3 regions of the Bradyrhizobium ingae genome follow, and region 1 is predicted to be linked to each of the others. Evidence: riboswitches for the same ligand, from Rfam matches in the RefSeq annotation. Region 1 holds a riboswitch; each other region holds the start of a gene.
The links. A riboswitch is a leader RNA that binds a small molecule or an ion and turns the genes downstream of it on or off. The one in region 1 is predicted to bind ZMP and ZTP.
Positions count from the first base shown of each region.

Region 2: linked by a shared signal. The riboswitch ahead of folB (dihydroneopterin aldolase) and the one ahead of purH (bifunctional phosphoribosylaminoimidazolecarboxamide formyltransferase/IMP cyclohydrolase) in region 1 are both predicted to bind ZMP and ZTP.
Region 3: linked by a shared signal. The riboswitch ahead of ACV1FX_RS02955 (serine hydroxymethyltransferase) and the one ahead of purH (bifunctional phosphoribosylaminoimidazolecarboxamide formyltransferase/IMP cyclohydrolase) in region 1 are both predicted to bind ZMP and ZTP.

Region 1 is NZ_JBVUBB010000031.1:93,801-103,918, forward strand. Features, by position in the region: gene ACV1FX_RS31880 (glutathione S-transferase family protein) at 1-84, shown strand, start outside; gene ACV1FX_RS31885 (serine hydrolase domain-containing protein) at 98-1,474, opposite strand; gene ggt (gamma-glutamyltransferase) at 1,741-3,492, opposite strand; gene ACV1FX_RS31895 (MFS transporter) at 3,625-5,010, shown strand; gene purH (bifunctional phosphoribosylaminoimidazolecarboxamide formyltransferase/IMP cyclohydrolase) at 5,228-6,820, opposite strand; ZMP/ZTP riboswitch at 6,846-6,927, opposite strand; gene ACV1FX_RS31905 (heparinase II/III family protein) at 6,987-8,705, opposite strand; gene ACV1FX_RS31910 (RsmB/NOP family class I SAM-dependent RNA methyltransferase) at 8,863-10,118, opposite strand, start outside.
Region 2 is NZ_JBVUBB010000024.1:106,794-116,911, forward strand. Features, by position in the region: gene ACV1FX_RS28335 (copper resistance CopC/CopD family protein) at 1-1,180, shown strand, start outside; gene proS (proline--tRNA ligase) at 1,356-2,675, shown strand; gene ACV1FX_RS28345 (lipoprotein-releasing ABC transporter permease subunit) at 2,750-4,030, shown strand; gene ACV1FX_RS28350 (ABC transporter ATP-binding protein) at 4,035-4,736, shown strand; ZMP/ZTP riboswitch at 4,958-5,042, shown strand; gene folB (dihydroneopterin aldolase) at 5,079-5,480, shown strand; gene ACV1FX_RS28360 (GNAT family N-acetyltransferase) at 5,537-6,043, shown strand; gene ACV1FX_RS28365 (hypothetical protein) at 6,499-7,038, shown strand; gene ACV1FX_RS28370 (RlpA-like double-psi beta-barrel domain-containing protein) at 7,121-7,615, shown strand; gene ACV1FX_RS28375 (hypothetical protein) at 7,740-7,898, shown strand; gene ACV1FX_RS28380 (outer membrane protein) at 8,385-9,110, shown strand; gene ACV1FX_RS28385 (hypothetical protein) at 9,258-10,118, opposite strand, start outside.
Region 3 is NZ_JBVUBB010000002.1:65,366-75,483, forward strand. Features, by position in the region: gene ACV1FX_RS02925 (GMC family oxidoreductase) at 1-676, opposite strand, end outside; gene ACV1FX_RS02930 (TetR/AcrR family transcriptional regulator) at 734-1,324, opposite strand; gene ACV1FX_RS02935 (nuclear transport factor 2 family protein) at 1,483-1,839, shown strand; gene ACV1FX_RS02940 (putative bifunctional diguanylate cyclase/phosphodiesterase) at 2,023-3,984, shown strand; gene ACV1FX_RS02945 (ABC transporter substrate-binding protein) at 4,287-5,270, shown strand; partial or broken gene fusA (elongation factor G) at 5,382-5,777, opposite strand; ZMP/ZTP riboswitch at 6,526-6,611, shown strand; gene ACV1FX_RS02955 (serine hydroxymethyltransferase) at 6,646-7,923, shown strand; gene ACV1FX_RS02960 (PDR/VanB family oxidoreductase) at 8,152-9,132, opposite strand; gene ACV1FX_RS02965 (GntR family transcriptional regulator) at 9,142-9,894, opposite strand; gene ACV1FX_RS02970 (aromatic ring-hydroxylating dioxygenase subunit alpha) at 9,898-10,118, opposite strand, start outside.

The sequences.
Region 1 (10,118 bases):
ATGGCGTTCCTCGAACGCATCCACGCGCGTCCAGCCTATCAACGCGCACTGGAGAAGGGCGGGCCGTACCAGATCGGGCGGTAAGTCTCCTTTCGCCTCATTCTCGCGTCGCAGCCAGTACCTCCTGGATCAGCCTTTGGACGTCGCCTGGGCCGTCGCCGAGACGCACCACAACGAGGTTTCGCGACGGAATGATTGCGATGCGTTGATCGAACGCGCCTGTCGCAGAGAACGCGTCTCGCGGAATCTCCCCCGGCGCGCGGCTCCCTGCGTCTTTTTGCTGGCCGCGATTCGTCCAGAAGCCTGCCCCATAGTTGGTATTGAGCGTAGCGGATGCGGAAAAATCCACCCAGCCTTCGTGCAGTATGCGTTTGCTGCCGATGACGCCGTTATTGAGATAGAGCAAGCCGAACCGCGCCCAGTCTCTGGCGCTTGCCAGCATGTTGGACGCGCCCTGCATCGTTCCGGATGGATCGAATTCGAGCGTCACATGACGCATACCGAGCGGGTTGAACAAATTGCGCCAGGCAAAGCTCAATGCCTGCTCAGGACCGCCCAGCGTATCACGTATGATCCGCGCCAACAGCTGTGTCGATCCGCTGGAGTAGTGCCAGCGCGTTCCCGGTGCTGCGATCGGCGCAGCCCTCGCCGCAAACTCGGCCATGTCGTCTTGCAGATACATCTGGCTGGACTGATCAAAGCCGACGAAGGCCTCATCCAGCGCAAGCCCCGTCGTCATGCGCAGGAGATGTTCGATCTCAATCTGGTGGCGCGGGTCGGATGGCGAATGCCATTCCGCGATCGGCGCTGGCATCGATGGGTTGACCAGGCCCTGGTCCGTCATAATGCCGATCAGCGCGTTGATCACGGACTTGGTCAGAGAGAAACCGAGCAACTGCGTATCGATGCCGACGCCTTGCGCGTAGCGTTCGGCGATCACGCGCCCATTGTGCACCACCACCACGGCCTTGGTTCTCCGCGTGGGTACGGCCGCGGGCTCTTCGAAGGCGTGGGTCAGAGCCGCCCTGAGTGCGTCATCCTCGGGTTCGACGAGGTCCGGACCGGCAATTTCAGGGAGTAATGGCGGCTCCTGCGACGCTTTCAGCGCCTGAAGATCGCTCTTCGGCACATAGGGCTGCCGGGGTCCATTCACCATCACACAGCCCAAGCCTTCGTGAAAGGCGGCGAGTCCGTAAGGCTCGCCAAAAGCCAGGATTTCGACGGTTCTTGCCGCGCGATCCAGCCGATAGGTCATGACCGCGCGCCAGAAACGCACGCTGTTATCACTTGTGATCTCTGTAAAGGATGTCTCCGGATCAAGTCCGGAGACGAAGGTCTTGGCGCAGACATTGTGAGCGACGACGACGGCCACGATGCGAAGCGCACGATCGGGACGGAGAGTGACCGCCAGCACAACGAGCGCCGATAGCACCAACGCGGCGAAAGCAATAAGGATCTTGCGGGCCACGCGCATCTCCAGGACGAGAGGGCTAGCCTAGTCGTTTCAGCTTCGTATGGAAATGAGCCCGCGGATAGCCCCGGAGCATACGCATGCCGCACGCGGCGACCTGTCTCCAGCAGCGCGAAGACGGCGATAAAGAACACCAGGACGCCGCCGAAAAAGATCGCAATCGTGTTGGCAAGCGAGGTCGTCGACGACAGCGCGCCCACCAGGAAGGGGACGGCGCGCCCCGCCGGAAAACCGGCGCCGTTGATCTCGGGCCTCCCAAAAGCGAGAGGCTATTGCCCCTCTGCCGCGGAGCCCCGTGTGCGCGGGTCGGGCGCGCCGAACGGCCCGTTCGGCGTCACCGCGATCGAGTTGGCCGAAGTCTGGCCCATCGGCTCGACGACGACGTGACCCATCGCCTTCAATTGCGACAGGACGTCCTCGGAAATGCCCCGCTCGACACGCACTTCATCCGGCAGCCATTGGTGATGCAGCCGTGGTGCTGCGACGGCAGCGGCGACATCCATATGATAGTCGAGCACGTTAACGATCACCTGGAGCACGGTCGAGATGATGCGGCTGCCGCCGGGCGAGCCCGTCACCAGCACCGGCTTGCCGTCCTTCAGGACGATGGTCGGCGCCATCGAGGACAGTGGCCGCTTGCCCGGCCCCGGCAGATTGGCCTCGTAGCCGACGAGGCCATAGGCGTTGGAGGCGCCCGGCGCCGCGGTGAAATCGTCGAGCTCGTTGTTGAGCAGCACGCCGGTGCCGTCGGCGATGAGGCCGACGCCATAGCTGAAGTTCAGCGTATAGGTGTTGCTCACCGCGTTGCCGCGGCTGTCGACGACAGAGAAATGCGTGGTGTTGCTGCCTTCGCGCGGCGGCGTCGCGCTCGCCATGATCTCGCCCGCCGGCGTGGCGCTGCCGGTGTTGATGCCGGCGCGAAGTTTAGCCGCATAGTCCTTTGCGATCAGGGTCTGGATCGGCGCCCTGACGAACGCGGGATCGCCGAGATAGCGCGCGCGATCGGCATAGGCGCGCTTCATGGCCTCGATCAGCAGATGCAGCGAGGCCGGCGAGCCTTGCTTCAGATCGGAGAGCTGAAAGCCTTCCAGGATGTTCAGCGTCTCCACCAGCACCACGCCGCCCGAGGACGGCTGCGGCATCGACACGATATCGAAGCCGCGATAGCTGCCGCGTACCGGCTCGCGGATCACGGGCCTGTATGACCGCAAGTCCTCTGCAGTCATGATGCCGCCGGCATCGGTGACAGCCTTGGCGAGCCTTTCGGCGACCGGTCCCTCGTAGAATCCGCGCGGGCCTTGCGCAGCGATCGTCGACAGCGTCTGCGCCAGATCACCCTGCACCAGCCGGTCAGTCTCCTGCAGCGGAGTGCCGTCCGGTCGCGAAAAGATTTTTGCCGACGCCGGCCAGCGCGCGAATCGCTTGTGTGCGGCCGGCAGGGTGTCGGCAATGTCGTCGCCGATGACGAAACCGTCGCGCGCGAGTGCGATTGCGGGCTCGATCAATTGCGCCAGCGTGAACTGGCCGGAGCCGTATTTCTCCAGCGCCAGCGCCAGTCCCGCGACCGTGCCGGGCACGCCGATGCCAAGTGCGGAGTCGCGCGACTTTGCGATATCGGGCTTGCCGTCGGTGCCGAGGAAGATGTCCGATGTGGTCGCAGCCGGTGCGGTCTCGCGATAGTCGATCGCGATGTCTTCCTTGTGGTCGGCAGAATGGATCACCATGAATCCGCCACCGCCGATATTGCCCGCGCGCGGATAGGTCACGGCCATGGCGAAACCGGTCGCGACTGCGGCGTCCACCGCGTTGCCGCCGTTCCGCAGGATGTCTGCGCCGATCTGCGCGGAAATCCTCTCCTGCGTCACAACCATGCCGTGCTCGGCCGCGATGGCGTGAACGGTGTCGAGCGTGGGCGGCTCGTAGATGCGGCGCGCATCCTGAGCGCGCGCCGGGAACAGTCCGATACTTAGAATCGTGAGGACGGCTACGACTTTTCGTCGTGTCAGGACAAGCGACATCATCAAAATTCCGCCGTGTCTTGCTTTTGTCGTGTCTTACTTCTGTCGTGTCTTGGCGACACTCCACAGCCGTCACGGCAATGCTATACCGTTCGCGCCGGGAGAGGCAAAACTGTTCGTGATAAGGGAATGCTGATGACGACGATCGCCTCTGATACCGATATGGCCGATGCGGAGCGGATCTATCCGCCGCGCGTCGCCGTCGTCAGTTGGATCTTCTTCGATTGGGCTGCACAGCCCTATTTCACCCTGATCACGACGTTCGTCTTCGCGCCCTATTTCGCCACCAGCGTCGCGCCGGACCCTGCGACCGGACAATCGCTGTGGGGATTCGCGATGGCAGCGGCCGGCATGGCCATCGCCCTGCTGTCGCCGGTGCTGGGGGCCGTCGCGGATGCGGCGGGCCGGCGCAAGCCCTGGATCGCTGCATTCGGCACCCTGCTGGTGCTCGGCTCCTGTGCGCTGTGGGTAGGCAAGCCCGGCGATCCCAGCATCATTCCGCCGCTGCTTATGGCCGTGGCCCTCGCGAGCGTCGGCGCGGAGTTCGCGACTGTCTTCAACAATGCGATGATGCCGACGCTTGTGCCGCCGGAGCGCATCGGACGGCTCTCCGGCAATGGCTGGGCCACCGGTTATGTCGGCGGCATCATCAGCCTGATCGTCGTGCTCGGCTTCCTCGCGGCGAACCCGGAGACCGGGCGTACGCTGCTTGGTTTCAAGCCGCTGTTCGGACTCGATCCGGCGATGCACGAGGGCGATCGCATCACGGGACCACTGACGGGCCTCTGGTTCATCGTGTTCGTGATTCCGATGTTCCTGTTCACGCCGGACTATCCCGCCAAGCGGCCGGTGCGCGCGGCGCTGCGCGCGGGCCTTGCGCAGCTGAAGCAATCGCTCGGCGAACTGCCGCGGCGGAAATCGCTGGCGACGTTCCTGCTCGCCAACATGATCTACACCGACGGCCTGGTGTCGCTGTTCGCCTTCGGCGGCATCTATGCCGCCGGCACTTTCGGCTGGCACACGATCCAGATCGGCACCTTCGGCATCATCCTGGCGATCGCCGGCACGTTCGGCGCGTGGCTCGGCGGCAAGCTCGACGATCTCCTCGGGCCGAAGCGCGTGATCGCGGGCAGCATGCTGATCCTGTTGCTATCGCTCACAGCGATCCTGCTGGTCGACAAGGATTCGATCCTGTTCATCAAGGTCGCGCCGCCCGAGCCGGGCGGCGCCCTGTTCGCCGGCGCGGCCGAGCGCGCCTATCTCGTGCTGGGCTGCCTGATCGGCGCCGCCGGCGGCCCGCTCCAGGCCGCCTCGCGCACGCTGCTCATCCGCCTCGCGCCGAAGGATCGCATCGCGCAGTATTTCGGCTTGTTCGCGCTGACCGGAAAGGTGACGTCCTTCATCGGCCCGCTGCTGATCGGCGCGATCACGGCCGGGACCGCAAGCCAGAAGGCCGGCATGGGCGTGCTGGTGGTGTTCTTCGCCGCGGGACTGGCGTTGTTGACGCGGGTGAGGGAGTAGCGGCACCACCGTCATTCCGGGGCATCGCGGAGCGATGAACCCGGGACCGCTGTTGCCAAGCATCCTGATGTCGTCCCGGCGAAGGCCGGGACCCATAACCCCAGGGAGAAGTTGTGGCGCGCGATTGCTAACCACCAGTCTTCGCCAAACTACTCCCTGTGGTTATGGGTCCCGGATTTGCGCTCCGCTTCGCTGCGCTTGTCCGGGACGACAGGAGTTAATGCCGGAAATGCCGTGTCCCCGTGAACACCATGGCGATGCCGTGCTCGTCGGCGGCCTTGATCACCTCGTCGTCGCGCATCGAGCCGCCGGGTTGCACCACCGCGGTGGCGCCGGCTTCGATGCAGGCGAGCATGCCGTCGGCGAACGGGAAGAACGCATCTGACGCGACGACCGATCCCTTGGTGAGCGGTTCGGCGAGCTTCAGCTCGTTCGCCGCATCCTGCGCCTTCCGTGCTGCGATCCGCGCTGAATCCACCCGGCTCATCTGACCCGCGCCGATGCCGACGGTGGCGAGATCCTTGGCGTAGATGATGGTGTTGGACTTGACGTGCTTTGCGACGCGGAACGCGAACTTCAAATCGCGCATCTCGGCATCATCAGGTGCACGCCTGGTCACCACCTTGAACGTCATGTCGTCGACCACGGCGTTGTCGCGGCTCTGCACGAGCAGGCCGCCGGCAACGGTCTTGGCGGTGAGGCCCGCCGAACGCGGGTCGGGCAGGCCGCCGGCGAGCAGCAGGCGCAGATTCTTGCGCGCGCCGATGATGGAGATCGCTTCCTCACTTGCGTCCGGCGCGATGATCACCTCGGTGAATATCTTCGTGATCTCGCGCGCGGTGTCGGCATCGAGCGCGCGATTCATCGCGATGATGCCGCCAAAAGCCGAGGTCGAGTCGCAGGCAAGCGCCCTGCGATAGGCGGCGACGAGATCGGGACCTTCCGCGACGCCGCAAGGGTTCGCGTGCTTGACGATGACGCAGGCCGCCGTGCGCTTGGCGTCGAACTCGCCGATGCACTCATAGGCCGCGTCGGTATCGTTGATGTTGTTGTAGGAGAGCTCCTTGCCCTGCAACTGCCGCGCCGTCGAGACGCCGGGCCGCTTGTCGGGCGTCGCGTAGAACGCGGCGGTCTGGTGCGGATTCTCGCCGTAGCGCAGCGCCTGGATCAGCTTGCCGCCGAAGGCGCGGTAGTCGGGCGCATCGATCTCGAGCTGCCGGTTGAACCAGTTGGAGATCGCGGCATCATAGGCGCCGGTGCGCGCATAGGCTTTTGCGGCAAGGCGCCGGCGCAGCTTCAACGTGGTCGCACCATTGTTGGCGGCGAGCTCGTCGAGCACGGCCTGGTAATCCTGCGCCTCGACGACGACCGCGACATCGTCATGGTTCTTCGCGGCGGCGCGGATCATCGCAGGACCGCCGATGTCGATGTTCTCGATGCACTCCTCGAAATCAGCGCCTTTGTCGACGGTCGCCTCGAACGGATAGAGATTGACGACGAGCAGATCGATCGGCGCGATGCCGTGCGTCTTCATCGCTTCCGCATGTTCCTTGTTGTCGCGGATTGCGAGCAGGCCGCCATGCACCTTCGGATGCAGCGTCTTGATGCGGCCGTCCATCATCTCGGGAAAGCCGGTGAGGTCGGAGACGTCCTTGACCTTGAGGCCGGCAGCCGCGATCGCCTTGGCCGTGCCGCCGGTCGACACCAGCTCGACGCCGTGGGCGGCCAGCGCCTTGGCGAATTCAATCAAGCCGGTCTTGTCGGAAACGGAAAGCAGTGCGCGGGTGACGCGGCGCGGATGGTCGGTCATGAGCAAGATCCTCTGTTGAAGGGAGTACCTATGCCCAGGCGCGCGGCAGCTATGTCCCGCGCTTCCCGATGGTGCTCCATCCAAGGTCGCCAGTTGCGCGAGCGGGTGCTCGTTAGCAGCTTTCGATGCCCTTCACAACGACCAGATGGGGCTGAGCCGCGCGCGTTTACAGCGGGAGTTCCGGCTCGCGCCGGGCATTGCGGCGGGCATTGGTGACCGCAGGCGAAGCCGTGGAGCGGACGAAGCTCCAGCGGATCGAGGGCGCCTGCCGCGCATCCTGCCGGATCACGATCTGGGCGGTGCGGCGCGGCCCGTCATTTCCGGCCAGGAAGACGCTGTCATCGAGATCGACCTTGTCGTCCAATGCTTCAAAGGTCCAGACCTCGCGGTTCGGCAGCACCAGCATCACGCCGCGGGCGTCCGACAGCCGGCTTGCCTTCACCGCCGGATGCAGATGGAAACGCAGCGCGAAATCCGCATTCGTGCCCTTCAGCCGTCCGCCCTGCGGCGGCGACAGCGTATCCTCGCCGTCGACCCGCGTCCCGTCATTGGCGATCATCACCACACGCCGGTGGATCACGCCGAACTTGGCGAGATAGCCGTCATGCGACGTCGTCAGCAGCGTGCCGTTCTGAACGACCTCACGAAAATTCTCGACGACGGACGGCCCGCTGATCACGGGCGCGCCGTGCAGCAGCTTCTTCATCGCCGACAGCTCGACGAACTGGCAGGACGATGTTTCGTGATAGCTCAGCGTCGAATGCGCCGCCGTGCCGCGCGCGAATGGCCGCCAATTGTCGCGCCCCGTCGTCGGCATGCCGCAATTGGTCACGATGCGGCTCGTGCCCGAGGACAATTCGAACGACAGGCAGCCGGCATGGGCGTCGTGGCTGACATTGGCGGGCGGCGGCGCGCCGGTGTCCATGATCAGCGTCAGCGCTCCGGCATCGAGGCGCTGGAAGCCGGTATGCGGCATGGTCGCCATCGGCGCGCCGTGGGTGTCGTCATAGGCCAGCAGCGTGGCGAGCAGATCCGACGACGTCGCGCTCATGCCGTTGAACAGCGCAAAGTTGCCGTCGCCGTGCCGGAAGAAGCGCAGCATCGGCATCATGCGGTCGATCGCGTTCAGCAGCGCCGGCGGCGGCGCGATGTTGCGCGCCGCAAAGGTCTGGCGCAGCGGCAACAGGTCGATCAGGAGCTCGATCAACGCACCCGGATTGCGGGAGATGTGTCCGCCGTCGGGAAGGATCTGGCGCTGCAATTCGTCGGACAGCTTGCGCGAGGCGCTGCGGATGTGGCGCGCCTGGTTGGCAAGGCACAGCGAGGCGTAGCAAAGCGCGATCAACACTTGCAGCCGCGGCACCCCGTCGGGGATGTCGACCATCGTGAAACGCAGAAGGCGAATCTCGCGGGCCAGCGCCCGCAGATAACGACGGTAGAATTTGTTGTCGGTGTCGCCGAGCACCAGGGGGGCCTGCGACAACAGCGAGATCACGCGCCGCGCCAGCACGTCGGCGCGGCGGGCCACGGGGCGGCGCTTGTTGGCGGGATTGGAGATCCAGTCCTCGACCAGCGAGCGGGCGTTGGCCCGCGTCAGCGCGGTGTCGGCGGCGCGCAAGTGGCGCAGCCAGCCGAAGCCGAGCAGGGCGACCTCCCAGTCCTCCGATGGCGGCTCGAGATCGAAAATCGAGCGGCCGTGGCAATTGACGATCTTGCCGGCGAACACGAAGCGCCCGGCATAGATCTCGGCCGCGCGCGTGGCGTCCGCGGTGCGTAAGTCGTGCGGCGCGATGATCAGCCGGTCGGTGCGGCCCGGCCAGAGCCGTGACACTGCCACCGACCCGCCGCTCGCGCGCGCCAGCATGTTCCGCGCGAAGCGGTTCATGACCAGCGCCGAGATACGTCTGCGTTGAGCGACCGACACGCCTTGCCTTGAAGGGGGAGAGGATTCCTGACGAATCCTTTTAATCCCAAAATCCGCCGGCTGACACCACCTTGAAAGGTGGCGAATCAGCTTCAGTGGCGCAAAATCCGGTGCAAAATCAGGATTTAACCAGCCGGGCGGCGAAGAATCCGTCGAGCCCGCCGAGCCGTGGGTCGGCGTTCGGCAAGTGGCTCGGCAGGGTGCGCAAATCGCCGTCAGCGGTAATGATCTCGGCCAGGCCCGAGACCTCGGATGGCTGGATCGGCACGCGGCGCAGCGTCGGCTCCGCGTCCAGCAGCGCGGCAATCGCCTGCTCGCCTTCCTCGGGCTCCAGCGAGCAGGTGCAATAGACCAGCGTTCCGCCCGGTTTGAGCAGCGAGACGGACTTGCGCAGCAGGCGCTGCTGAAGTGCCGCGAGCGCCGCGATGTCGGACTCCTGGCGCAGCCAGGCCACATCCGGATGGCGGCGGATCGTGCCGGTCGAGGTGCAGGGCGCATCGATCAGGACGCCGTCGAAGCCGTGCGCTGGACCCGCCCATTCCACGGCGTCGGCGACGACGGTTTCGGCCTGCAGCGACAACCGGGCGAGATTTTCGCGCAACCGTGCGACGCGCGCCGGCGAACGGTCTATCGCGACGACATTGGCGCCGGCGTGCACCAGCTGGGCCGTCTTGCCGCCGGGCGCGGCGCAAAGATCGGCGATGGATTTTCCCGCGATATCGCCGAACAGCCGTGCCGGCAATGCGGCCGCGGCGTCCTGGACCCACCATTGTCCTTCGCTGAAGCCGGGCAGCATGGTCACCGAGCCGTGCAACAGCGTGCGCACGGTTCCGGTCGGCAGCACCTCGCCGTGCAGCCGACTCGCCCACTGCGCGGCGTCCGACTTCACGGTCAGATCGAGCGAAGGCTCGTGGCCGAGCGCGAGCGCCATCTCGCGCGCGGTGGTCTCGCCATAATGCGCGCTCCAGCGCGCGAGCAGCCAGGGCGGCAGGTCGAGCGATTGCGTCGCGACTTCCTCCACCAGCGCCTTGCCCTCGCGCGCGCAGCGGCGCAGCACGGCGTTGACGAGGCCGGCATAGCGTGCCGCGCGGCGATCGGATTGCACCAGGCGGACCGAGAGGTCGACAGCCGCGTGATCGGGAACATCCATCCAGAGAATTTGCGCAGCGCCGATCAGCAGCGCGCTTTGCGCGCGCGGCGCCTCGCCGGGGATGCCCTTGTCGAGCAGACGCGACAGCACGTGGCCGAGCGTGCCGAGCCGGCGCAGCACGGTCGCCACCATCCGCCGCATCAGCGCGCGGTCGCGATCGGCGAGCGTCTTCAGGCCGGGATGGGCGCCGCCACCGTCGAGCTGGTCGTCCAGCGTGCGGTGTT
Region 2 (10,118 bases), on a different contig from region 1:
CGGCGTGAACGCACTGATCTGGCTGACGCGGATAGGGCTCTATCTCGGGCTCTTCGCGGGCGTCGGCGGCGTGTTCTTTGTGGTCTGGATCGCGCGATCGATGAACGGCATGCTTGTGCCGCGCGCTGCGCTTTTTGTGGGGGTGCTGAGTGCGATCGCTTCGCTTCCCCTGTTGGGACTCGATCTCCTCGGTCTGTCGCTCACCGCACTGCTGACGTCAGCGCCCTGGACGATTGCATTGACGACAAGCGCCGGCCCCGCGCTTCTGATCGCGATCGGCACGATGCTGGTCGCCTGCATCGCGCTGCGCGGAGGGCAGGGCGCGCGCGTTCTCTCGGCCATCGCGCTCGCCGGCGTCGGCCTGTCGCTTGCCAGCACCGGCCACGCCGCGACTGCACCGCCGCAGGCATTGACCCGGCCGGCGATCTTCATCCACGGCCTCGGTATCGCGTTCTGGACCGGCGCGCTGGCACCGCTGGCCGTTTTGATGTCGAGACCGACGGCCGCCGCGCTGCCGATCCTGAACCGGTTTTCACGCCTTGCCCTGCCGGTCGTCGCCATCCTGGCGCTGACGGGCTTGACGCTCGCCGTCATTCAGCTCGAGAGCTTTGCTGCCCTGGTCGAGACCAGGTACGGCATCATCCTCTCGATCAAGCTCGCGCTCCTCGCGCTGCTGTTGGCGCTCGCAGCGTTCAACCGCTTTCGCCTGACGCCCGCGCTGGCCAAGAACCTCAAGGCGGCCTTCGCTCTCAGGAGCTCGATCATTGCGGAATGCGTGCTTGCGCTTGCCGTCTTCGCCGTCGTCGCCGGCTGGCGCTTCACGCCGCCGCCGCGGACGATCGTCCCGGAGACGCCGCTGGCGATCCATATCCATGGCGAGAAGGCGATGTTCCAAGTCCTCGTATCGCCCGGCAAGGCCGGTACCGATGACTTCGTCCTCCAGCTCATGACAGGTGAGGCGACGCCGCTTTCCGCCAAGGAGGCGACGCTGACCCTGAGCCTGCCGGAGCGCGGCATCGAGCCGATCGAATATGACGCCGAGCGTGGCACTGACGGCTACTGGCACGTGCGCAAGGTCGAGCTGCCGTTCGCCGGCCGCTGGCATGTGCGCATCGATGCGCTGGTGACCGATTTCGAGAAGATCACGCTGGAGGACGAACTCGACGTCGCGCCGCGCTAGAGAGGGCGGCGACCGGTTCCAGGAGGGGCCTTGAACGTCTTCATCCGACATCTGAAGGAAACAGAAAAATGACAGGAGTTTCGTCGCGTTAGCGCGTTTTCTTCATTCCCGGCCTTGTGTTTTCGCTCCCAATCCGGTTTCACTGCAACCCCTCACTGATTCTTCGAGTGTATCCATGCGGTTGTCCCGGTTCTTTCTGCCCATCCTGAAAGAAAATCCGAAAGAGGCGGAAATCGTCTCGCATCGCCTGATGCTGCGCGCAGGCATGATCAGGCAGGAGGCCGCCGGCATCTATGCCTGGCTGCCGCTCGGCTTCCGCGTGCTGAAGAAGATCGAGCAGATCGTGCGCGAAGAGCAGGACCGCTCCGGCGCGATCGAGGTGTTGATGCCGACCTTGCAGCTTGCCGATCTCTGGCGCGAGAGCGGCCGTTATGATGCCTATGGTCCGGAGATGCTGCGCATCGCCGACCGCCACAAGCGCGAGCTTCTGTACGGGCCGACCAACGAGGAAATGATCACCGAGATCTTCCGCGCCTATGTGAAGTCCTACAAGAACCTGCCGCTCAATCTCTATCATATTCAATGGAAATTCCGCGACGAGCAGCGTCCGCGCTTTGGCGTGATGCGCGGTCGCGAATTCCTCATGAAGGATGCCTATTCCTTCGATCTCAACGAGGCGGCCGCGCGCGTCGCCTACAACAAGATGTTCGTCGCGTACTTGCGGACCTTCGCGCGCATGGGGCTGAAGGCGATCCCGATGCGTGCCGAGACCGGCCCGATCGGCGGCGATCTCAGCCACGAGTTCATCGTGCTCGCCGAGACCGGCGAGTCCGGCGTCTTCATCAACCGCGACGTGCTCGATCTGCCGGTTCCCGGCGAGGACGTCGATTATGAGAGTGATCTGACGCCGATCATCAAGCAGTGGACCTCGGTCTATGCCGCGACCGAAGACGTGCACGATGCTGCGCGCTTCGAGCAGGAGGTGCCCGAGGCCAAGCGGCTCAACACCCGCGGCATCGAGGTTGGCCAGATCTTCTATTTCGGCACGAAGTACTCCGAGCCGATGAAGGCGATGGTGGCGGGGCCCGACGGCGTCGACGTGCCGATCCACGGCGGCTCCTACGGCGTCGGTGTCTCGCGTCTCGTCGGCGCCATCATCGAGGCCTGTCACGACGAGGCCGGCATCAAATGGCCGGAAGCCGTGGCGCCGTTCCGCGTCTCGATTCTCAACCTCAAGCAGGGCGATGCCGCCGTCGATGCGGCCTGCGAGAAGCTGTATGCCGACCTCCAGGCGAAGGGCGTCGACGTGCTCTATGACGACACCGACCAGCGCGCCGGGGCCAAATTCGCTGCCGCCGACCTGATCGGCATCCCCTGGCAGATCATGATTGGGCCGAAGGGGCTTGCTGACGGCAAGGTCGAGATCAAGCGGCGCGCCGACGGTTCGCGCGAGACCATGTCGCCGGCCGACGCGGTCGCTCGCCTGACCGGCTGAATATTATCCACCGCGCCATTTGCGGGGCAGGCAATCCGGCCACAATTGACCCCGAATCATGGGATTATCGAGCGATGGATGAGACCATGACAGAGCCAGTGCACACCGCGCCCTTCGCGCCATTCGAGTGGATGTTATCGGCGCGCTACCTGCGGGCGCGCCGCAAGGAAGGATTCATCTCGGTCATCGCCGGGTTCTCCTTCCTCGGCATCATGCTTGGCGTCGCCACGCTGATCATCGTCATGGCCGTCATGAACGGCTTCCGCAAGGAGCTGCTCGACAAGATCCTCGGCCTCAACGGCCATATCCTGGTGCAGCCGCTGGAATCGCCGCTGACCGACTGGAAGGACGTTGCCGAGCGCATCAGCCAGGTGGATGGGGTGCGGCTCGCCGCGCCCGTGGTCGACGGCCAGGCGCTGGCGTCCTCGCCGTTCAATGCCTCGGGCGTGCTGGTCCGCGGGATCCGCGCCGACGACCTGAACAACCTCACCTCGATCGCCAAGAACATCAAGCAGGGCTCGATCGAGAATTTCGACGAAGGGCAGGGCGTGGCGATCGGCCGGCGGCTTGCCGACCAGTTGTCTCTGCATGCGGGCGACAGTATTACCCTGGTCGCGCCGAAGGGCGCGGTGACGCCGATGGGCACGACGCCGCGGATCAAGCCTTACAAGATCGTCGCCGTGTTCGAGATCGGCATGTCCGAATACGACGCGGGCTTCGTCTTCATGCCGCTGCCTGAGGCCCAGGCCTATTTCAACCGTAACAACGACGTTACCGCGATCGAGGTGTTCACCACCAATCCCGATCGCATCGACGCGTTTCGCAAGTCGGTGACGGAGGCTGCCGGCCGGCCGGTGTTCCTGGTCGACTGGCGACAGCGCAACTCGACCTTCTTCAACGCGCTGCAGGTCGAGCGCAACGTGATGTTCCTGATCCTCACCATGATCGTGCTGGTGGCCGCGCTCAACATCGTGTCCGGCCTGATCATGCTGGTGAAGGACAAGGGCAGCGACATTGCGATCCTGCGCACGATGGGCGCCTCGCAAGGATCGATCATGCGCATCTTCCTGATCACGGGCGCCTCGATCGGCGTGGTCGGCACGCTCGTCGGCTTCTGCGTCGGCCTCGTCATCTGCCTCAATATCGAATCGATCCGACAGTTCCTGTCCTGGCTCACCAGCACGGAACTGTTCTCGCCGGAGCTCTATTTCCTGTCCCGGCTGCCTGCCGAGATCGACGTCGGCGAGACCACCGCGGTGGTCATCATGGCGCTGACCCTGTCGTTCCTTGCGACGCTCTACCCGTCCTGGCGCGCCGCGCGTCTCGATCCCGTCGAAGCGCTGCGGTACGAGTGAGGGCCTGATGGAGCAGGGGGCGGAAGATGTACCGGTCATTTATCTCCACGAGATAAAGCGGCAGTACGTGCAGGGCGAGAACGTGCTGACCATCCTGGACGGCGCCAAGCTCGCGCTGTGGGCTGGGCAGTCGGTGGCGCTGGTGGCGCCGTCAGGTTCGGGCAAGTCGACGCTGCTGCACATCGCAGGGCTGCTGGAGGCGCCCGATTCCGGCGAGGTCTATGTCGGGGGCTCGCCGACCTCACAACTGCCCGACATCGAGCGCACGCAGCTTCGCCGCACCGAGATCGGCTTCGTCTACCAGTCGCATCGGCTGCTGCCGGAGTTCTCGGCGCTGGAGAACGTCATGCTGCCGCAGATGATCCGAGGCTTGAAGCGCTCCGAGAGCGTCAAGCGCGCCAAGGATATCCTGTCCTATCTCGGGCTCGGCGACCGTATCACCCATCGTCCGGCCGAGCTGTCGGGCGGCGAGCAGCAACGCGTCGCGATCGCCCGCGCGGTCGCCAACGCCCCGCGGGTGCTGTTTGCGGACGAGCCGACCGGCAACCTCGATCCCGGCACCGCCGAGCACGTGTTCCAGGCCCTGATGCAGCTCGTCAAGGCAACCCAGGTCTCGATGCTGATCGCGACCCACAACATGGAGCTCGCCGGCCGTATGGACCGGCGGGTGTCGCTTTCCAACGGCCAGGTGGTCGAGCTCGACTAAAAAGCCCGAAAACAATCCCGCCGGGCGCAGCGTGGATGCACCTTGCCCACGGGAGAGGTGACTTGTGACCCGGGCTTGCACCGATTCAATCAGAACCAATCGAGCTTTACAGCCGGATCACCGGCATCTTGAACGGACCGGCATAGGCGGCTGCGTGCGCGACCGCTTCGTTGGCTACCTGCGGAAGCGATTGCATTTCGTGAACCCTGAAGCTATGAAATTGATGGTCGCGTGACTGGCGAGGCAAGGTGGACAACCACCGGGGAACGCGAGCAATTCACTGTGCCGTTCGCCTGGGCAATTGGGACATTCCCAATCAAAACGCTTCTTCCGGAGCTGCCCATGCTGACGTCGATCAGAATTACCGGACTTCAGACTTACGGCTATCACGGTCTGTTCGAGGAAGAGCGCAGGCTCGGACAAAAATTCAACTTTGACATTTTGGCCACGCTACAAGAGGTGCGGACCCACCTCGGGGACGATCTGGACTCGTCCGTGAGATATGACGCGGTCGTCGACGAAGCCGTCCAAATTGCAGCGTCAAGTAAGTTCCAGACTCTGGAGGCTCTAGGTGAAACGATCGCCGCAAGTCTGCTGCGGCGCTTCGCCATCATGGACAGCGTTACAGTCGCGGTTGCGAAATGCAGTCCACCTATTGCGCATTCGATAGAACAGGTCGGTGTCGAGGTCAGCCTGCGGCGTGCCGACCTCACGCTATCCCAGGATGGGATCGTCGGCATCTGACTCTCTCTACGTCCCCGCGTTCATGTCAGCGACTTTCATCACGGGAAGGGGATGCCATGGCGATCCTCACACGCATCGAACCAGATTGGGCAATTCGACCATTCCAGCCTGGTGAAGCGCCGGCGGTTCGGCGGCTCATCGAGGCCGTCTGGCATGAGCATTTTGCCGATCACCCTGAATCCTTTGTACGGGACTTCATTTATTCGCGTCTCTCGGACGTCGACAACGCGGAAACCATCTACGCTCAGCGGGGTCTCTTCTTGTGCGCGGTCGCCGAAAGCACAATCATCGGCACCGGTGCGATCAAAGGTGTCGACGATCGAGAGTGCGAAATGGTTCGCATGTTTGTCTCCCCAATCTACCGAGGTCGCGGGATCGCACGGTCCATCGCAGATGAACTCATCAGCTTTGCCCGTAGCGCAGGATATGATCGCGTTCGCCTGTCCAGTAACAACGCGCTGACGGCCTCCCATCGTCTCTACGAAAAGATGGGCTTCCGACCAGTGTCCCCCTGGGACCGAGGCGGCGAAACCTACTCACGGTACTACGCCCTCAGCATATGAAAGGCCAATATCAAGGCGGTCGCTCATCCCACCGAGGGTGTGCTGCATTTCGAGCTCATGAGCTTTCAGGCCAATGACGATCCCGGGTTGAAGCTCGTCGTCTACATCGGTCTAAATAGTAAGCGAGCTAAGAACCGCCGCAAATCAGTTCGCGACGGTTCCCTAAAGCGCGATGAGATCAGGATAAATCGCTGCCGCACTTTAGGTCGTTGTTTGAGCATGATCTTTTCGGAAAACCGCTGCGCGCTTTCCGGATCATGCTCTCGCGCGCCACCAGTTCCATCATCGAGTTCCAAAGGTTTCCGCTGCGGAACAGTGCGCGTGCATCGCGGCGCAACAAACGTTGCGGTTAGTTTAAGCGGCGAGCTGGAGCCGCTATTGGACCCCCGACGTCATCGGCCAGATGTGCAATGGCGGACGTCCGCATCACACCTTCAACCTGGGTAGGGAATTTAATGAAGATTCTGTCTGCGCTGCTCATGGCGGCGCTCATGCTCGCGGGCACAGGGGCAGGCCACGCGGCGGTTCGGATTGCCGACGACCCCGGCGGGCAGATCGGGACTTACCTTTCCAAGTACAGCGAACTTCGCGCTTCAGGCCAGTCGGTGATGATCGATGGTCTTTGCGCTTCGGCGTGCACCATCCTGCTCTCAACGATCCCTCACGACAAGATTTGCGTCACCTCGAACGCAACGCTTGGGTTTCACGCTGCGTATGATTTCGCCGGCAATGGCCGAACTGTCACTAATCCCCAAGCAACCCAGTTGCTCTATTCGGGGTATCCATCCCAGGTGCGGCGATGGATCGCGAGGCGCGGCGGCCTCACCCCCAGAATGATCTTCCTTCGCGGCAAACAGCTGCAAGCCATGTATCGTCCTTGCTACGTCGATGCCCGTGCTCCCGCGGCGATGCCAAGCGACTCTGCCTTCGTCGACCAGGAGCAGCGTGGCTTCCTTGCCAGCTTTGGCGCCCGGTCGGCACGTCCCCGCAAATAGCCAATTCCCCCACGTTCGCTCTCGCTGAGCCTCCCTGGTCGGCAGAGCGAACACTGCATCCAGAATCAATCGAGGAATCCTGATGGTGTTTCGTTTGAGCGCCGCGATCTGCGGCGCCTTAATGACGCTTGCTATTTCACCTGTTGCCATGGCGCGAAGTGAAATCAGTGCGGTTCGTTCAGATGCCCTCGATGGTGCCGCTTCCGGATCCGCGATCATTGGCGCAGCATCCATGTACAACCCTTTCCGACCCGGATATCGGGAGGGCGGCGTGAACACGGCTTCCGGGGAGCGCTATGATCCGTCTGCGTGGGCGGCTGCCATCAAAACCAATCTGCGAAACAAGTTTGGTGGCGTTCAATTCGGCGCGAGGCCGAAATACGCCCTCGTTGAGGGAGCGGGCAAGAAGGTCATCGTCAAAATAAACGATGTAGGGCCTCTCACGCCTGGTCGCATCATTGACTTCAACGAGCGGACGATGCGTCATTTCGATCCCAGCCTGCAGCGGGGAGTCATTGCCGAGGTCAAGGTCACACCACTTTCAGGCGACGATTGGATACCCGGACCAATTGCCTAACGTTCATCGCCGCCAAAGACGTCATACGCAAAGCGACCTGTAATCTGCTTCACAGAGAAACGCGCCCAATAACGCTAAGTGAAGTGAGGCCTCGCCTCCGCGGGGCCCGCTTTCGGAGCTGGCGATGATGGCTGCACTTGCAAAGGTGATATCCCGCGCGACGAGAACCGACGTCGACGTCGAAACTCTGAAAATCGTAGTGATTTTCTCGGCAGCGGGTTTGTTGGTCTCACTCGTGGCCGCCATGATCTACGGGCAGGCTCTGAACGCCGCACTATTTTGAAATCCCATGGGTTGATCGCTTCGACGCGAACGTTTGGACGACACCGTCTCTCTTCGCCGTCGGGCCCCAAGACCATGTCGCACCCAAGCAATGGGGCTGCGGTCCATTTCGATCACACGAATTTTCAGGCCAATGACGATCTCGCGTTGAAATTCGTCATCTACACGCTGGCGCGAACGAGCCACATTGTGGAACAGCTCCGGCTCGATTGTGGCGGCAATGCGGAGAGAAAAAGTTAGCGCGCCATACTCGCGTTCACACCAAGATGTGAACGCGTTTTCTGTGAGCGGAGAGAAGGCGAGGAACGCTGCAAGCACTGCAAAAATAGGACTCAACCGAGTTCCATGCGCGCGCGAGAAACATTCATTTACCTAGCGGGTCCTTTGGATAGGACTGTTGCGTCACGGTTACAGCAATTCCGTCGATCGCTGTTAAGAGGTGCCCACGGCCCGGGGGCCTACTGAAGAAACTGGAACGGGAATTCAAATGAAGAAGACTATGTTGCTTGCTGCTGCGAGCCTTGTCGCGATCAGCGCGGCTGCGCCGGCGGTGGCTGCTGACCTCGCTGCGCGTCCTTACACCAAGGCTCCGCCTGCCGCGATCGCCGCGGTCTACGACTGGAGCGGCTTCTACATCGGTATCAACGGCGGCGGCGGCTCGGCCCATACGACCTGGGATTTCGTCGGAACGGGTTCTGAAGGTTCGCACAACGCGACCGGCGGCACCGTCGGTGGTCAGATCGGCTATCGCTGGCAGACCGGGCAGTGGGTGTTCGGCGTTGAAGGCCAGGGCAACTGGGCCGACTTCTCGGGCGACAACGTCAGCCTGCTCTTCGCTGATCGCAACCGCAGCCGGATCGACTCGTTCGGTCTGATCACCGGTCAGGTGGGCTACGCCTGGAACAACGTGCTCGTCTATGTGAAGGGCGGCGCGGCCGTGGTCGGCGACAAGTTCGACGTCTACAGCACCACCACCGGCGCGCTGCTTGCCTCGACCAGCCAGACCCGTTGGGGTGGTACGGTCGGTGCCGGCCTCGAAGTCGGCTTCGCGCCCAACTGGTCGGTTGGCGTCGAGTACAACCACATCTTCCTGCAGGACAAGGACGTCACCTTCACGGGTCTCGTGGGTACCGACCGCATCCGTCAGGACGTCGACATGGGCCTCGTCCGCCTGAACTACAAGTTCGGCGGCCCGATCATCGCCAAGTACTGATAGGCGTACTGATCTATCGACTGCTCTCTCGGAGCGGTTGCGAAAGCCCCGGCCTTGAGCCGGGGCTTTTTTGCGCAACTCTGGCATTAACTAAAAAGCTCAGTTTCGCGGCGGGCTCAAGACGCGGCCTAAGGCTTAGGCGTCAGATCACGATCGCAAAGCCCGCCTAGTCTGACTGATAATGTCCTGTCTCTGAGATAGCCACGTCAAGAATTCGTCTCTGGCAGAAGTGAACGACTGCTGTGAAGCGGCAACCAACTGCTGTAGCTCCCGGACTTTATCGTCGTCGGTATTCCGCATCTTAATCCAGACCGAGAGGCCGTTGCGGTACGCGTCGATCGCGGTGCGAAACTTAATAAGGGGATCCTTCGGAAACAATATAGCGTTCATCTCTTGACGATACTCGCGCTCGTTCGCGAGCATGTCGTCATAAAGAGAGACGTCTATTTTTGCGGCAATAATTTTGATTTCGTCCATTCTCTGCAAGTACAATTGCGCTTCGTTCGGACGGTTAAACAGGTATCCGCCTAGAGCCTGTCGGGCCAGTAACAACATCTCTTCGGCAGGCTTGTTGATGATGTCCGAAATTTTGTCGAGGAAGGCGGCAACCTCTTCCTTATTCTTTGCGGAATAGTAGCGCGAGGAAAGCAGAACGGATTTAGCGGATGCTTCGGGGGACGGTTGTGCAGGCGAAGGAACAGCCGGGGCAATTGACGACTGTCCTGCTGGACGTGGTGAACGATCGGATGAGACAATAACAGCGCCTACAAGGGCAGCGCCAATACCGGCAAAGATCAGGACAAGTCCAACGAACATTCGTTTACCTTGCTTTTGGGGTAACGGCAGAAAACTGGCCGATAGCTTGCCGTCCAAAACTTTTTCCAGGTCAGCGATTCTCATCTGCTGACGGGCAAGGCGCTCATTTAAGAATGCGCGCGTTATCGCCAGTCCCAAAAAGAATCCAAGACCTAAGACTGCAAAGAACGCACTGGGGGACGTCGTGAGAAA
Region 3 (10,118 bases), on a different contig from region 1:
CCAGTGCCGAGGTTTCGATCTTGAGGTTGCCGCGTTTCTTCGCGGGACCGAGATAGGCGACAGCCGTGGACGCGCGGCGGCCTTTTCGCGTGGTGGTCTGGAACAGGCCGACGCCTTCCTGCGAGGCGCCGTTGAAATCCGGATTATAGGGCAGGCCTGTCTCGACCCCTGCCTTGATGAAAGCTTTCGACAGGGGATCCGAGAGGATCAGATCGGAGACCGGCAACGGCCCTCCGGTGCCGTGAAACCGATCGGCGCCACGCGCCTGGTTCTCGGCCTTCTTGAAATAGGGCAGCACGTCGTCATAGCCCCAGCCGGTATTGCCGAGCTGGCGCCAGCGGTCGTAATCCTCGTGCTGGCCGCGGACATACAACAAGCCGTTGATCGAGCTGGAGCCGCCCAGCGTCTTGCCGCGCGGCTGGAACACTTGCCTGCCGTTGAGCTCGGGCTCCGGCTCGGTCTGGTACATCCAGTTGACGCTCTTCTCCTTGAACAGCCGGCCGTAGCCGAGCGGCACATGGATCCAGATATTGGAATCCTTCGGGCCGGCTTCGAGCAGCAGCACCGAATGCTTGCCGTTCTCCGACAACCGGTTGGCGAGCACGCAGCCGGCCGAGCCGGCGCCGACGATGACGTAGTCGAATTCGGGATCTGTGGACTGAAGTTGGCTGGTCATGCTTTTTCGGTTCTTATTGTTGTTGTCTGCCTTTCGGATCGAAGGTCCATAGCACACTCATTGCCGCAGACGCAGCGCCTCGATCAATGACTTGAACGCGCGGGCATATTCCGCGCCCGCCTTGGCGATGTCGGCTCTTCCGGCGCAGGCCACCGCGGCCTCCGTCACCGCACCGAGCAGCAGCCGCGCCAGCGGCTCGATCGGCTGCCGCGCGATCAGGCCCGCATCCATCGCGGCCGCTAGCGCGCGGGGCATCTTGCCGCCAAAATGCTGCGCGTCGATCTCGCGCCAGCGCTCCCAGCCGAGCACGGCCGGGCCGTCGCGCAGGATGATCTGGCCGGTCGGGCCCTTGGCGGTCGCGGCGAAATAGTGCTGCGTGCCGGCGACCATCGCGGCGAGCACGTCCTTCTCGGCACGAACGGCGCGGTCGATCTCGGCGACGAGGTCGTGCGAGACCTGATCGAACACCGCGGCGAAGACCGCCTCCTTGGTCTTGAAGTGATGATAGACCGCGCCCTTGGCGACGCGGGCGCCGTCGGCGATGTCGTCCATGGTGGTGGCGACAAAGCCCTGCGTTCCGAACAGGCGGCGCGCCGCCGTCAGGATCGCCTCCGTGGTCGCGGCCCGCCTCTCCGCCTGCTTTGCCATGGTCTCTTCTAATCTCGCTGCGTCGCAGGCCTCTCATGGTGCGGAGCGCGTGTGACGCAACAGAACTAGTCGAATTCCGCGCAAGCTGCCAGTTGACTTTTCGACTGGCGGTCGGTATTTACCGACTATCAGTCGGTTTATAATCGTGAGGTGCTGCAATGCCGAGCCGTGAGATTGTCGAAGCATTTGCGACGTACCTCGAGGACGGCGACTTCGTCGGCGCGATCGAGCGGTTTTATTCAGCCGACGCCGCCACCTATGAAAACCAGGCCGAGCCCATGGTCGGCCGCGACAAGCTGGCGGCGAAGGAGCGCGGCGTGCTGGCTGCCTTCAAGGAGGTCAAGGCCGCGCGCCTCGGTCCAAGCCTGATCGCCGGAGATCATGTCGCCACGCGCTGGAAATTCGCCTTCACCAAGGCCGACGGCACCACACGCACGCTGGAGGAGATTGCGTCCTGGCGCGGCGAAGAGCTGATCGAGGAGCGCTTCTTCTACGATCCGAAACAACAGGCGTAATACCGGACGCGGGAACCAGAGTACGCCGGCATTTGCATCGATTTGTTATCGATATCGGCGGTTCCATATGCACATCGTGCCGGGGCGATGCCGACGCGGGCGATAATTCATAGATCGTCAAAGGTTTGCAGCGAATTCTCGGGCCTGAGCCGAATATGAACGGCCCATGCTGCAGGCTCTCGAATGCGGTCCCGAGTGACGTCCTATCTGACCAAGCTGTTCGCCGGCGATCTCGCCGCGTTCGGCGGACCCGCAACCGACGACACCGTCGCCGGCCACATCCGCGCGGAGCAGATGTCGCTCGTGCTCGGCTATTCCGTCGGCATCATGCTGGCCAATGCCTGCAATGCGGCCGTGCTTGCCATCGCGCTCTGGGATTCGCCGGACTCGAAGTTCGCCGTGGCCTGGGCGGCTGCAGTCGCGGGCGCTGCGATCCTGTTCGGCGTGCAATCCCACAGCGCCCGCCGGATCACAAAACCGCAATTCGTATCGCGCCGCGCCATGCACCGGCTGGTGCGCAACGCGTTCATCCTCGGCTCCGCCTGGGGCATCGTGCCGGTGGCGTTCTTCGCGAACGCCTCCACGGGCGGCCAGCTCATCATCACCTGTCTGTGCGCCGGCATGCTGGCCGGCGGCGCGCTCGCCTTCGCCACCATCCCGATTGCGGCCATCGCGTTCACGACTCCCCTCTTCCTCGGCATCGGGATCTGTCTCGGCAGCGGGGGCGATCCCGCTTACCTGCTGATGGCCGTGTTGGTCGTGGTCTACGGGGGCGTGCTGCTGCGCGGCGTCTTCGTCAATTCCTTCACCTTCATGCGTCGCATCATGCGGCAGCTCGAAGCGGAACGGTCGGTCCGCCAGGATCCGCTGACGCACCTGCCGAACCGTTTCGCGTTCAACGAGACGCTCGATGCCGCGTTGAAGCGACTGGCCCTGTCCGGCGAAGAGTTCGCCGTGCTGCTGCTCGACCTCGATCGCTTCAAGGAGGTGAACGACAAGTTCGGCCACCCGGCCGGCGACGAATTCCTGGTCCAGGTCGCCAGCCGCCTGCAACGCTGCACGCGGGCAGCCGAGCACGTCGCGCGCATCGGCGGAGACGAGTTCGCACTGGTCATGGCCAATCTCACCCGGGCCGAAGACGCGCTCGAGATCGCGGAGCGGTTCGTCGCGGCCTTCGCAGAGCCGTTCCCGATCGAGGGGCGCGAGGTCGTCGGAGGCACCAGCGTCGGCATCGTGCTGGCGCCGCGGGACGGCGATACGCAGCTTGACCTGCTCAAGCATGCGGACGCCGCACTCTATCGCGCCAAGAAGAGCGGCCCCGGCACGATCTGCTTCTTCGAAGCCGCCGACGACAAGTCGGCGCGCGACCGCAAGGCGCTGCAATCGGATCTGGAGCTCGCCATCCTGCGCGACGAGCTGTTCCTGGTGTATCAGCCGTTCCTCAATCTCAGGGAGAACCGGATCACCGGCTTCGAGGCTCTTCTGCGCTGGAAGCATCCGGTGCGCGGACTGGTGCCGCCGAGCGAGTTCATTCCGATCGCCGAGGAAACCGGCCTCATTCACGAGATCGGCGAGTGGGTCATCCGGCGCGCCTGCGCGACGCTGGCCGAGTGGCCCCGCGATATCAGGGTCGCGGTGAATTTCTCCGCGGCGCAATTCCACAACACGGGCATTCTCCAGACCATCGTGCAGGCGCTGACCGAGGCCAACGTCGCCCCTCACCGGCTGGAGATCGAGATCACCGAGTCCATGCTGCTGTCGAAATACGGCTCGGCATCATCGATCCTGAACGCGCTATTGCAACTCGGCGTCACGGTGGCGCTGGACGATTTCGGCACCGGCTTCTCGTCGCTGACCTATTTACGCAAGCTGCCGTTCAGCCGCATCAAGATCGATCAGTCCTTTATCAGCGACATGCTGGCGCAGCCGGACTGCGCCGCGATCGTGAAGTCGGTAATCGCGCTCGCGCGGGACCTGAATATCGGCGTTGTCGCCGAAGGCGTCGAGACGACCGATCAGCTCGAATATCTGCGCCAGACCAATTGCGACGAGGTCCAGGGCTATCTCATCAGCCGCCCGGCTTCGGCCGAGCAGGTCTTGGCGCTGCTCGACCCGAAGAAGCATAGGGCGACTTACGCGGCGTAGGGCCGGTGCTCATAAACATCATCTTCCGAGGGTAAAGCGGAAGCCGCCCCGCTTGGTGGTCATCGACGGCTTTTGCCAGAGCCGAACATCCGCTTCATTTGCCACTCGCCGCTCCGGCACAAAGTGTTAAGCTCTCGGTCCTCCAGGCGTGGTCCTTGAGGGGACGCATGCGACGGCGGGAAGTTAGCCCACGCGCCTGAAGCTGGTGATTAGCCTCAACGCCGCAAAAGCGCAGGGACCGACCATGCCGCCGACACTGCTCACTGGCACTGAGATGATCTCACTGGCACTGAGGTGATCGAATGAAGCGGCGCGAACTTCTTGCGGGATTGTTGGCCGCCACGACGGCGAGCGCGCTGCGGGCAGCCGAGCCGAATAAGACCTACCGGCTGGCATTCCTGTCGTCGGTTGCCGACCTAAGCGAAACCGGCATTTACAAGCCTCTCTTTGCCGAGTTGCGACGACTTGGCTACGTGGAAGGACAGAACTTCGTTGTTGGGCGCTTCTCGGCAAAGGGAGATGCGTCGCGCTACGACACAACCATTCGCGACGGCGTCAGTTCGTCCCCGGACGTCATCCTCATTACGGGGACTAGCGATCTAGTTCTTCGAGTAAAAGCGCTGGTTCACTCCATTCCCGTCGTCGCGACGATGAGCGATCCGGTTGCATTGGGGATCGCCAACAATTTTGCGCGACCAGAAGGAAACATAACCGGGATCAGCGTGGATGCCGGGATCGAAATCTGGGGCAAGCGGCTTGGGTTACTTCTGGAGGCTGTTCCGACAGCCAGCCGCGTCGGATATCTTTTTACAGAACTGTACTGGAACAGCAGGGCCGGTGACGCTGCGCGCGCGGCAGCTCGCAAGTTCTCAGTTACGTTAGTGGGTTCGCCGATGCGGGCTCTGCAGGAGCCAGAATATCTACGCGTTTTTGATCTACTCCAACGTGAACACGCCGACGCCCTACTTGTCAACGAAACTGGAAATCACTTGGACAACCGACGTCTTATTGTGGACCTCGCAGAAAGGAATCGCCTCCCAACGCTCTATGCCTACCGGGAATTTGTCGATATCGGAGGATTGATGGCGTACGCCATCGACAGAAACAACATGTTCGGTCAAGCGGCGCGATACATTGACCTGATCTTCAAGGGAGCCAAACCCGGCGAGATACCGATCTATCAATCGGACAAGTACATGACCTTCATCAACCTCAAAGCCGCCAAGACGCAGGGCATCACCATCCCCGCATCACTGGTCCTCCGCGCCGACGAGGTGATCGAGTAGCTCCCTCTCGTTGCGGCGCATAAGTCCGGAAATGGCCCGATGGCGAAGTTCGACTTGCCTCCGAAGCCGTCCGCTGATCGGGATAGACCGGAAATACCCGCGGGATATCGATTAGCTGGTACTCGACGGCGTAGGCGTCGCAGCATAGTGATCGAAACGCATTGTGAAGGTTGCACGCCCCCGGCTCATCGAGCGCAGATTATTTACAAAACCACTCATTTTCAGGAGCGGCACCATCGCGTTGATGACAGTGGAATTGCCGCGCATGTCCTGGCCCTGGATCTGCCCGCGCCGCGAGTTGAGGTCGCCGATGATGGAGCCGGTGTAATCTTCCGGCGACACCACCTCGACCTTCATTATCGGCTCAAGCACCACCGAGCCCGCTTTATGGAGCGCCTCGCGAAAGGCCGCGCTCGCGGCGATCTTGGAGGCGAGTGGCGAGGAATCGACATCGTGATAGGCGCCGTCGATCAGCGTCACAGTGAGGTCCACAACCGGAAAGACGGCATCGGCCCTCGACTTTGGCTCAATCGCGATTTCGAGCTTTAACTGTGCGGACACTTCATCCGCCATTGCATACGGATTGAGTTCCGGATGGCCAGACTTCCACTTGACCCATTCATCGGCGTCGCGATGCGAAACAAAGTCAGCAATCGGGACATCAGTGAGGTCCGCCTGTCGGTGAATGACACGCCAGCCGCCCTCTTGAATGCGCTGAATAATGAAAGTTTGCACGGGCAAGGAGGTCATCGGCGAATGTCACAGGTGCAGGCTTCGGATTGTTTTCCTAAAGTTAGCACAATCTACTATGTGAATGGTTGACAAAATTGGCGTACGCAACCGATAGAGGACTCCGTAGGAGCGCTAGGTGTTGTACGCAATTTCCCATTGGCATGCGGGCTGGCACGCGCTCCTTGTCGTAGGTTGTTCTGTCCTTTGGCTGCTACGACATCTGTTAGCCGGTGCATGGATGCCGTCGGACGGCGGCCGCATGGAGGCCGAAAGGCGCGGCCGAGAACGAATTATGGAGAGTTACGACAAGTACATGGGCGCGATGACGACGATTAAGGACCGTCTCGCGTGTGGACGGCCTTCCGTTGCAGCGTGTCGACGGTAACTATGCCGCGGGCGCGCGACACGCAGGCGTAGATCTTGTTCTTCCGATTCCGGTGATCGCGTCCGCACGAGCTGCCGGTTGCGGAAGGTCCGCAGGTAGGCTAGCTTCTCCGCCACGAAGAGCCGCCGTGCTCATTCGTTCCCATCGCGCGACTGGCGAGCTGACGTGGAATTGACCACGGTGAAGCGCGAGGGGTTCCGACGCCGATCGCCTGGGCAACCAATCTGCTGGAAAAACAGCGTGATGAGGAGCCCAAGCATGCCGTCGTTTCGCAACGAACTGTCCATCAACGATTCCGAGATCGCGGCCGCCCTTGCGGGGGAAGAGCGCCGTCAGCAAGACGGCGTCGAACTGATTCCATCCGAGAATTACACCTACCCCGAGGTGCTCGAGCTGCTCGGATCGGTCTTCACCAACAAATATTCCGAGGGCTATCCCGGACGCCGGTACTATGGCGGCCAGCAGTTCACGGACGAAATCGAGAACCTCGCGCGCCAGCGGGCCTGCTCGCTGTTTCGTGCCGAGCACGCCAACGTTCAGCCTCTGTCGGGATCGCCGATGAATCAGGCCGTCTATCTCGGCCTGCTCGATCCCGGCGACACCATTCTCGCCATGGACCTGTCGCATGGCGGCCATCTCACCCACGGCGCGCCGGTGTCCCACATGGGGCGTCTGTTCAACTTCATTCGCTACAAGACGGATTCGAAGAGCGGAGCGATCGATTTCGACGCATTACGGGCCACAGCGCGTGAAGCGCGTCCGAAAATGGTGTTGTGCGGCTACAGCTCCTATCCGCGCGACCTGGACTATGCTGCATTCAAGAGCATCGCCGACGAGGTCGGCGCGCTCACGATGGCCGACGTGAGCCACTATGGCGGACTGATCGCCGCGAACGTCATGCGCAATCCGCTTGATGCCGGCTTCGATGTCATGACGACGACATCCCACAAGACCCTGCGCGGCCCCCGTGGCGGGATCATCCTGTGCCGGAAGGAACACGCCGCTCGGATCGATGCTTCCGTCTTTCCCGGTTTGCAGGGTGGACCTCACATGAACGTCGTGGCCGGGACCGCCGTGACGCTGAAGAAAGCGATGAGCCCGGATTTCCAGGCGTACGCGGGGCAGGTCTTGCTCAACGCGAAGATTCTGGCCGGAACGCTGATGGAACGCGGGATGAAGCTGGTCACGGATGGAACGGACAATCACATGATGGTCGTCGATACGGCGGCGTCCGTCGGACTGGATGGGCGGACAGCCGAGGACCTGCTCGATGCCATCGCCATCACCACCAACAAGCAGATCACTCCCGATGATCCGCGCCCACCGCTGAGGCCGAGCGGCATCCGCCTCGGGACACCAGCCGCGACCGCGCGCGGCATGGGCGACACCGAAATGCGTCGTATCGGCGAATTCATCGCCGCGGCTCTGCAGGCGAAAGGAGACGATGCCGTCCTCGCGCGCCTCAGGTCAGAGTGTGTCGAGATGTGCCGGGCTTTTCCTGTTCCAGGCGTGGTGCCGGGATCCGGAGCGAACTGATTGGCCTCGAAACTGCAGACCGCAATTTAACGCGCTGAGATTAAGCATGGAAGGTGCGCTCCCTCCCCCGCTTGCGGGGGAGGGCTGGGGAGAGGGTATCTCCACAAAGAGACTCCCCAAGAGGAGAGAGCCCTCACCCAGCGCTTCGCGCCGACCTCTCCCGCAAGCGGGAGAGGTGGAGGCCGCGGCCCTTTCCGTTCCTCCTAACAGATCCTGCTCCGGACTCGCTCAGATCGCATCCGCCCGTTGCAGCGTGTCCACGGTGATGGTGCCGCGTGCGCGCGAGACGCAGGCGCAGATCTTCTGGTTTTCCTGCTTCTGATGGTCGCTGAAGAAGACGTCGCGATGATCGATCTCGCCCTGGACGTCCACGACGTCGATCGCGCACAGACCGCATTCGCCGCGCTTGCAGTCGTACATCACCTCGTGGCCGGCGGCATTGAGCACGTCCAGCATGGAGCGTTCGCGCGGGATTTCGAGCTCGACGTCGGAACCCTTCAGACGAACGCGAAATGCTTCCGTCGGCAGCGAGCCGCTGGAGCCGAAGGTCTCGTAGCGCAGATCGGAGAGCGGGCGCCCGGCCCCGATCCAGGCATGGCGCGCGGCGTCCAGCATCCGCATCGGGCCGCAGAACAGCGCCAGTGCGTCAGGCGGCAGTGAGGCGAACAGAGTGTCGAGATCGAGCCGCCCTCCCTCGTCGCTGGCGTGGACGACCAGACGATCGCCCAACAGCGCGGTGAGATGATCGAGATAGGCGGCATCCTGGCGCGAGCGCACCGCATAGTTCAGCGTCATGCCGACGCCGCGGCGCGCCAGCGCCTGCGCCGCACCGACGATCGGCGTGATGCCGATGCCGCCGGCGACCAGGCAAAAGTGCTTGCGGCTCCAGTCGACCGCGAGCAGCGAGGAGGGCAGCGTGACGTCGAGCCGCGCGCCCGGCGCCAACTGCCACATGTAGCGCGAGCCGCCGCGGGAATCCTCAGCACGGCGAACGGCGATCCGGAAGCCGCGCGGATCGGCCTCACCGACCAGCGAATAGGACCGCGTCTCCGGCTGGCCGTTGATGGTCACGGTAATGTTGATGTGGCTGCCGACCGGATAGGCGGCGCCGTCGAATTGATCCGGCAGGATCAGGAATTCGCGGATGCTGGGCGAAAGGTCGCGCGTCTCGACCAGGGTCGCCGGAGTCCAGGTTTCGATGAATCGCATGGCACTCCCCTAGTCGGTTGCGGATCTGATCAGCGCGAGCGCCGGCAGCAGTTCCAGATGGGTCCGATTACGCAGCGCGAGCCGCAAATTTCGTACGGCGAGCCGCGCATGCTCGCGCATGATGGCTTCGGCGCGGCCGCCCTCGCGGTTCTCGATCGCATCGATCACGATGCGATGATGCTCCTGCCCGATGATCAGGATCTGCTGCGCCTCGGGCAGCGCCGATTGCGCCATCACGAAGCCGCTGGGCGAAGCGAACGGCAGCGCGGAGGCGCGGTCGATCTGCCGGATCAAGGGCGGGCTGCGCGACAGTTCGGTCAGCAGGGCATGGAAGCGCGCATTCAGCGTGACGTAGGTCGAGAAGGCATCGACCGAGATCGGCATCTGGCGCAACAGCTCGTCGATCGCGGCATGGCACTCCCTGAGCGGCTCGAGCTCACGCGCCGAAATGCCGCGCTCGGCGGCGAAGCGCGCGGCGAGCCCCTCCAGCGTGCCGCGCAGCTCGATGGAATCGAGGATGTCGCGCTCGGAGAAGGCCTTCACCATGAAGCCGCCGGAAGGGATCGCCTCCAGCAATCCCTCCTCCTCCAACCGCACCAGCGCCATGCGCACCGGCGTACGCGATGCGCCCGTGGTCTCGACCGCCTGCAGCTCGGAAATGCGCTCGCCGGGACGCAAAGATCCCGCCAGGATCTGGTCGCGCAGCGCGAGCTGCGCCTTCACGGTCTGCGAGACGGAGCGATCGACCTCGCGCTCGGCCATGACCTACTCCGCGGCCTGGAGATGTTGCGGCCCGTTTTCCTTCGCGACCATCTTGTCGATCAGCCGCCGCGACCACATCGCACCGGCATCGATGTTGAGGTTGTAGAATACGCGATCGGGATTCTCATCCATCGCGCGCTGCTGCGCTTCGAGGATCTCCTCGTCCTCGCGGAAGATGCCCGAGACGCCCTCGCGGATCTCCGTCGTGACGCGCTGATCATTGA